One region of the Undibacter mobilis genome, then DNA from elsewhere that is predicted to be linked to it. Evidence: predicted binding sites of a transcription regulator. Region 1 holds the regulator's gene; the other holds the start of a gene.

The links. The regulator HrcA, encoded in region 1, represses chaperone genes, less so after heat shock. The targets are predictions, from matches to a motif close to GTTAGCACTCNCNNNNNGNGAGTGCTAAC.
Region 2: DXH78_RS10180 (co-chaperone GroES) is a predicted target of HrcA. The motif match lies at 1,058-1,086, and genes of this name have one in related genera.

The regions. Positions count from the first base shown of each region.
Region 1 covers NZ_QRGO01000001.1:1,171,673-1,175,351, reverse strand. Annotated here, with positions in the region: gene grpE (nucleotide exchange factor GrpE) at 129-773, opposite strand; gene hrcA (heat-inducible transcriptional repressor HrcA) at 887-1,981, opposite strand; gene DXH78_RS05505 (hypothetical protein) at 2,162-2,557, shown strand; gene DXH78_RS05500 (TolC family protein) at 2,696-3,679, shown strand, end outside.
Region 2 covers NZ_QRGO01000001.1:2,140,189-2,143,867, reverse strand. Annotated here, with positions in the region: gene DXH78_RS10190 (MFS transporter) at 1-170, opposite strand, end outside; gene DXH78_RS10185 (hypothetical protein) at 308-892, opposite strand; gene DXH78_RS10180 (co-chaperone GroES) at 1,205-1,501, shown strand; gene groL (chaperonin GroEL) at 1,538-3,178, shown strand; gene DXH78_RS10170 (META domain-containing protein) at 3,252-3,679, opposite strand, start outside.

The sequences.
Region 1 (3,679 bases):
GTTATAACCGTTCTAATCTAGCGACAACTTGCCGCAGGCCGGGCTTTGAAAAAACAAAGACTTACGCGCGCCGGTATCGCCCGGCGCGCGATCATGGCCTTCATGTCATCTGTCGGAAGAGGCCGGCCTTACTGGCCGGCGCCGCTCGGCTGCGAATTGTCGCTCGCCGGTGCCGGCTTCGGCGCGGCCTTTGACACGCCGACCAGCGCCGGGCGCAGCACGCGCTCGCCGATCGTGTAGCCGGACTGGATCACCTGGGCGACATGACCGGGGGGCACGTCTGCGGTCGGCACTTCGAACATGGCCTGATGCTTGTTCGGATCGAACTTCTCACCCTGCGGCGTGAACTGCTTCACGCCATTCTTTTCCAGCGACTTGATAAGCTCGCGCTCGGTGAGCTCGACGCCTTCGAGAACGCTTTTCACGGCTGCATCGGCAGCGTCGCGCGCTTCCGCCGTCAGCGTCGAGAGTGCGCGATTGATATTATCGGCCACGTTGAGGACGTCTCGGGCAAAACCGGAAATGCCGTAGGTGCGCGCGTCGGCGACCTCACGCTCGGTGCGGCGGCGCAGATTTTCCATCTCCGCCAGCGTGCGCAGCAGCTTGTCCTTGTACTCAGCGGCTTCGCGTTGCGCGGCTACGAGCGGATCGGCCTGCTCGTCCTGCGGATCGTCCGGCATCACATAGGGCTTCGGATTGGCAGGGTTCGGCGTCTGCTGAACCGTGGCGTCTGGCTTCTCGTTCTCGGCCTTACGCGCGGTCGGGTCCGTCATCGTGATCAATCCAATTCGTACTAATGGGAGGTTTCCCCGGATATCAGGGTTGCCACGTCAAAAATCAAGCTTTTCGGCCCCGAACCGGGGAAAAGTCCTTAAAATGCCAATCTTTAGTGGCCCGAGCCGGACAGCAGCCGGCTCACTACCCGCGCCGTATAATCGACCATCGGGATGATCCGGGCGTAGTTGAGGCGGGTCGGACCGATGACTCCGATGACTCCGACAATACGCCCTGCACTATCGCGGTATGGCGCGACGATGGTCGAGGAACCGGACAGCGAAAACAGCTTGTTCTCCGAGCCGATGAAAATGCGCACGCCGTCGCCGCCCTCGGCGCGGCCGAGCAGATCGATGACGCCGCGCTGCGTCTCCAGTGCATCGAACAGCGAGCGCACGCGTTCGAGGTCTTCGAGCGCATGCAGGTCCTCGAGCAAATTGGCATGGCCGCGTACGATGAGCTGGCGATCTTCGGTATCGCCGCCCGACCAGCTCGCCAGTCCCGCCGAGATGATCTTCTGCGTGAGCTGATCGAGTTCGGCCTGGCCTTGCGCCAATGTCGCCTCGATCTCGGTGCGAAGATCGGACAAGGTCTTGCCGCGAATATGCGCATTGAGAAAATTCGCCGCTTCGATCAGCGCTGAAGTCGGCAGCCCGGCAGGCACGTTGAGCACGCGGTTTTCCACCTGCCCGTCCTCGCCGACCAATACGGCCAGCGCCCGCTCCGGCTCCAGCCGCACGAACTCGATATGCTTGAGCCGCGTATTGGCCTTGGCGGTGAGCACGACGCCGGCCGAGCGCGTCAGCCCCGACAGCATCTGCGACGCTTCGGTCAGCACCGCCTCCACCGACTTGCCGCTGCCGGCGCCGACAACTTGCGCTTCGATGTTGCGGCGGCTCTCTTCGGTGAGATCGCCGACCTGCATCAGCGCATCGACGAAAAAGCGCAGGCCGAGTTCGGTCGGCAGCCGCCCCGCCGAGGTGTGCGGCGCAAAGACCAGACCGAGATGCTCAAGGTCCGACATCACGTTGCGCACCGAGGCGGGCGACAGCGTGATGGGCAGAATGCGCGCCAGATTTCGCGAGCCGACCGGCTCGCCGGTGGTCAGATAGCTCTCGACGATCGAGCGGAAAATCTCGCGCGAGCGCTCATTCAGCGCGGCGAGGCTGACATGTGAAGCGCCGATCGGGACGTCGTGGGATGCCACTGGGCTGACTCCTTACCCTAGAATTGACCATTACCACTGCCCTATTCAAGCTAGGCTTGCAGGATCGGGCACAACAATGCCATTTTGTCCCCGTACCGAGCTGCCGGTTCGGCTTCAACAGGACGCTTTCGACCTTTGTTCGCGCGGTTAACCAGTCAGTGGCGGAAGCGAGCCGCGACCTTGGCGGTCGCGCTCTATGCGCTCACTTTGGTGGCGCCGACCGCTGCCTTTGCCGCCAGCAGCAGTGCCGCGGCCGCCCATTGCTTGACCGTAATGACCGATCACCACCGCTCTGCCGCGTCCCAGAGCCATGATCATCATGATGGCCGCGATCACGCGACAATGGCGCATGAGGATGCGAATCACGCCGCGCCGGCTTCCGACGGGAACGATCAGACCGCACCCGCCGACTGCTGCGGCCTCTTCTGCGTATCGGCCGTCACCCCGGTGGTATTCGGCGTTCTCGACGCGCAGTTTTTTGCCCTGTCGCAAGTAGCGTTGCCAACAGCCACGAGCTTGCTGGGCCACGGCTCCGGCCGCATCGACAGGCCTCCGCGGAACCTCGCCGCGATTTGACCATGGCCGTCGCGTGGCGTGAGCCGCCGCGCGCATGCTTCATCAATCGACGGATGAGGAATTCGAATGTCCGCCTCTACGTGCGCGCGGGCCTCTGTCTTCGGACGGCGGTCGACGCTGTGGCGTCATAAGACGCAATTGCTATCTCTTTCGGTCCTGCTGCTCCTGCCGGCCTGCGCAAGTTTCTCGCCCGACGGCGGCATGAGCGTAACGGCCGACATCGCGGCGCGGCATTTACGCAAGGATGTCGTCGCCATCCGCAACGACGAAGAGGCCGAGGCCGCGCGTGCCAAGGTCGACGATCTGCTCAAGCGAACCTTGAACGCGGATACGGCCGTGCAGATCGCCTTGTTCAACAATCGCGGCCTGCAGGCCGCCTACAACGAGTTGGGCATCGCGGAAGCGCAACGCGTGCAGCAATCGCTGCCGCCCAATCCGTCGATTTCAATCTCGCGGCTCACCGGCGCGGCGGAAATCGAGATCGAACGAAAGATCGCCGCCAATATTCTCGCGCTTTTGACATTGCCGGCGCGGGCGGAAATCGCCACCGAGCGCTTCCATCGCGCGCAACTTGCGGCCGCGCTCGAAACGCTGCGTGTCGCCTCGGACGCGCGAAAAGCGTTCTACCGCGCCGTGGCGGCGCGGCAGGCAGCCAGCTTGCTTGAGCAGTCAAGCGCCGCTTCTTCCACAACCGCCGAGCTTGCCAGGCGCATGACGGCTAGCGGCGCGATGAACAAGCTCGACCAATCGCGGCAGCAATTGCTGCATACAGAACTGACGACCGAACTTGCGCGGGCGCGGCAGCGCGCCACGTCCGAACGCGAACGGCTGGTCCGCGCACTCGGCGTCTCCGGCAAGGACCTCGCATTCAAGTTGCCGGCGCGGCTACCGTCACTACCCAACCGGCCGCCGTCGATAAAGACAGTGGAGGATGAAGCGCTCAAAGGCCGCGTCGATCTCAAAATCGCCCGTAGCGAACTCGACTCGCTCGCGAAATCCTACGGACTCACCAAGGCCACCCGCTTCATCAACGTGCTTGAGGGTGATTTCATCGACAAGCGAAAGGAAGAACGGACGACGGGCGAGCACTCGCACGACAGCGGCTTCGAACTGACCTTGCAG
Region 2 (3,679 bases), 970 kb from region 1:
ACGGAGAAGCCACCCATGGCGAAGGACATCGACCAGCCGTGCTCGCGCGCGATCATCGGCACGATCAGCACCGGCGTGTAGTAGATGCCGCCCCAGGCCAGAATTTGCGTGACGCCGAGCACCGGCACTGCGCGCCAAGGGCCGTGGATGAAATCACTCGGCGGGATCATCAGCGCGGGTCATGCCTGGGTCTGCGATACCCAGGCTTGTCCTGGGCGTCCCGATCAGTCGGGCACTGCGCCCTCCCAAGCGAGATGGCCGGGACAAGCCCGGCCATGACCACTATAGGCGGTGCGCCTTCCGGTGCCTACCGCGCAGCAGGCTTCGGCTTGGGCTTGGCCGCCGCGGGCCGCGGCTTGGCGGCAGGCTTCTTCTTCGCCCCCTCCGGCGAGCATCGCACATAGATCATGTTGCCGTAGCGACCCTGAACCTCGGGGTCCATCCAGTGCAGGATAAGCACGCGGCCATCGAACTGCACCACCTCACGGTCCTGCTGGCTGCCCGGCGGGTCGCCATCGGGACCGATATAGGTCTTGCCGCCTGGCGCACCCTTGAGACGCAGTTCGGTCGGCGTTGCCTGGTCGGCGAGATGCATCATGACGCCGCCGGTCGAGCCCAAGGTGATCACATAAGGCTGCCGGCACTGGCTAGCGGCATTCGTCTCGGTGCGCACGCGATCTTCTTCGCGATGGTAGGCGGCGAGGCCCCAGCTTCCGACAATATCCTGAGGCGGGAAACCCGGCGGCAAGGTCGGCACCACGGGCGGCGGCGGCGGCTCGGGCGGCGCACTGGGCGTCGTCGAACAGCCGGCAATCCCGAGCGCGATGACACCGAGAACCAGGGCGGTCCGCAGGCGGGTGCCGGGCAGACCTTGGCGGTTGGCAAAGCTCATCGGGACTCCTGAAAACTCTTTGATGTGAGAGTGCGGGGCATCGGCACGCGGTGCAAGCAAAAGCCTTAACGCTCGGTAGCGGCCACTTGTGCCCGGAATGCGGCCACATTCGCGACCAGCCCCAGCTTGACACCCAACCGTTAAGGCAATATCTCCGCTGGCGCAATTGGCACTCTCTATCAGGGAGTGCTAAGGGGTTATAATCCCTGCAATTTCAGTCACAGCGGCCGACGCTTCGGCGCCGGAGGCACGGGCCAAGCCCCGTCTACTCCGTCGCCATCCGGTTCAACGAAGAAGTCCAAGGAAATCCCCATGGCCAAGACCAAGTTCCGTCCCCTGCACGACCGCGTTGTCGTGCGCCGCATCACCGCCTCCGAGAAGACCAAGGGCGGCATCATCATCCCCGACACCGCCCAGGAAAAGCCGTCGGAAGGCGAAGTGATCGCCGTCGGCCCAGGCGGCCGCGACGAAACCGGCAAGCTCATCCCGCTCGACATCAAGGCCGGCGACCGCGTGCTGTTCGGCAAGTGGTCCGGCACCGAAGTGAAAATCGACGGTGAAGATCTCCTGATCATGAAGGAGAGCGACATCATGGGCGTCGTCGCCTAAGCGCCCGCCAGCACCAATCATTTGGAGTAAACTCACATGGCTGCCAAAGACGTCAAATTCTCCGGCGACGCGCGCGATCGCATGCTGCGCGGCGTCGACATTCTCGCCAACGCCGTGAAGGTCACGCTCGGTCCGAAGGGCCGCAACGTCGTGATCGACAAGTCGTTCGGCGCCCCGCGCATCACCAAGGACGGCGTCACCGTCGCCAAGGAGATCGAGCTCGAGGACAAGTTCGAGAACATGGGCGCGCAGATGCTGCGCGAAGTCGCCTCGAAGACCAACGATCTGGCTGGCGACGGCACCACCACCGCGACCGTGCTGGCCCAGGCGATCGTGCGCGAAGGCGCCAAGTCGGTTGCCGCCGGCATGAACCCGATGGATCTCAAGCGCGGCATCGACATCGCCGTGGCCGCGGTCATCAAGGATATCGAGAAGCGCGCCAAGAAGGTTTCGTCCTCCGCGGAAGTCGCGCAGGTCGGCACCATCTCGGCGAATGGCGACTCGCAGATCGGCAAGATGATCGCGCAGGCGATGCAGAAGGTCGGCAACGAAGGCGTCATCACGGTTGAAGAAGCCAAGGCGATGGAGACCGAGGTTGAGATCGTCGAAGGCATGCAGTTCGACCGCGGCTACATCTCGCCCTACTTCGTCACCAACGCCGAGAAGATGATCGCCGAGCTCGAGGATGCCTACATCCTCCTGCACGAAAAGAAGCTGTCGGGCCTGCAGTCGATGCTGCCGGTGCTCGAAGCCGTCGTGCAGTCGGGCAAGCCGCTCATCATCATCGCCGAAGACGTCGAAGGCGAAGCCATCGCCACGCTCGTCGTCAACAAGCTGCGCGGCGGCCTCAAGGTCGCGGCCGTGAAGGCGCCGGGCTTCGGCGATCGCCGCAAGGCGATGCTGGAAGACATCGCCATCCTGACCGGCGGCCAGCTCATCTCGGAAGACCTCGGCATCAAGCTCGAGAACGTCACCGTGAACATGCTCGGCCGCGCCAAGAAGGTCGTGATCGAGAAGGAAAAGACCACGATCGTCAACGGCGCCGGCAAGAAAGCCGACATCGAAGCGCGCGTGCAGCAGATCAAGGCGCAGATCGAGGAAACCACCTCGGACTACGACAAGGAAAAGCTGCAGGAGCGTCTGGCCAAGCTCGCGGGCGGCGTCGCGGTGATCCGCGTCGGCGGCGCGACCGAGATCGAGGTCAAGGAAAAGAAGGATCGCGTCGAGGACGCGCTCAACGCCACACGCGCTGCCGTTCAGGAAGGCATCGTCCCCGGCGGCGGTACCGCGCTCCTGCGCGCCAAGAAGGCGGTCGGCAAGCTGTCGAACGACAACTCGGACGTCCAGGCCGGCATCAACATCGTGCTGAAGGCGCTTGAGGCGCCGATCCGCCAGATCGCGGAAAACGCCGGTGTCGAAGGCTCGATCGTGGTCGGCAAGATCCTCGAAGAGAAGTCGGAGACCTACGGCTTCGACGCGCAGAACGAAGAGTATGTCGACATGGTCGCCAAGGGCATCGTCGACCCGGCCAAGGTCGTGCGCACCGCGCTGCAGGACGCCGCTTCGGTGGCCGGCCTGCTGGTGACCACCGAAGCCATGGTTGCCGAACTGCCGAAGGAAGCCGGTCCGGCCATGCCGCCGGGCGGCGGCATGGGTGGCATGGGCGGCATGATGTAAGCGCCCTGCTTCGATCAAAAGCAGAAAGGCCCGGCGAAAGCCGGGCCTTTTTTATGTCGTCGATTGTCGGGGCTCAGTGGGTCGACAGCCTGAACCGAAGCGGCGCACCGCCCGGGCCCACCAGCGAAACATAATCGCCCTGGCGCTGCCATGCGGTCGCCTGCGTGAGCTGGTCAAGCAGCGCGACATCGGCCTGCATCCGCTCCGGGCTGCATTGGCCGGTGCTCATGTAAAGCGGCAATGCCTCCGGCAGCGGCGCAGTCTGGATTTTGATCTCCGCACCACTCACTTCGAACAAGGCCGGTACGGTCTTGCACCACAGATCGACCGTGGTACGGCCATCGGCGCCGATGGTGAGAACCGGGACGCGCTTCAACGGGCCCATCCGCGGCGCTTCCAGCACCAATACCTGATCGAACGGAAATTGTTGCGCCACCGCCGCCGTGTTGCCGGATACCAGAGCCGCGAACATCAAGATCGTCAGCGACCGCCACGCGGTCA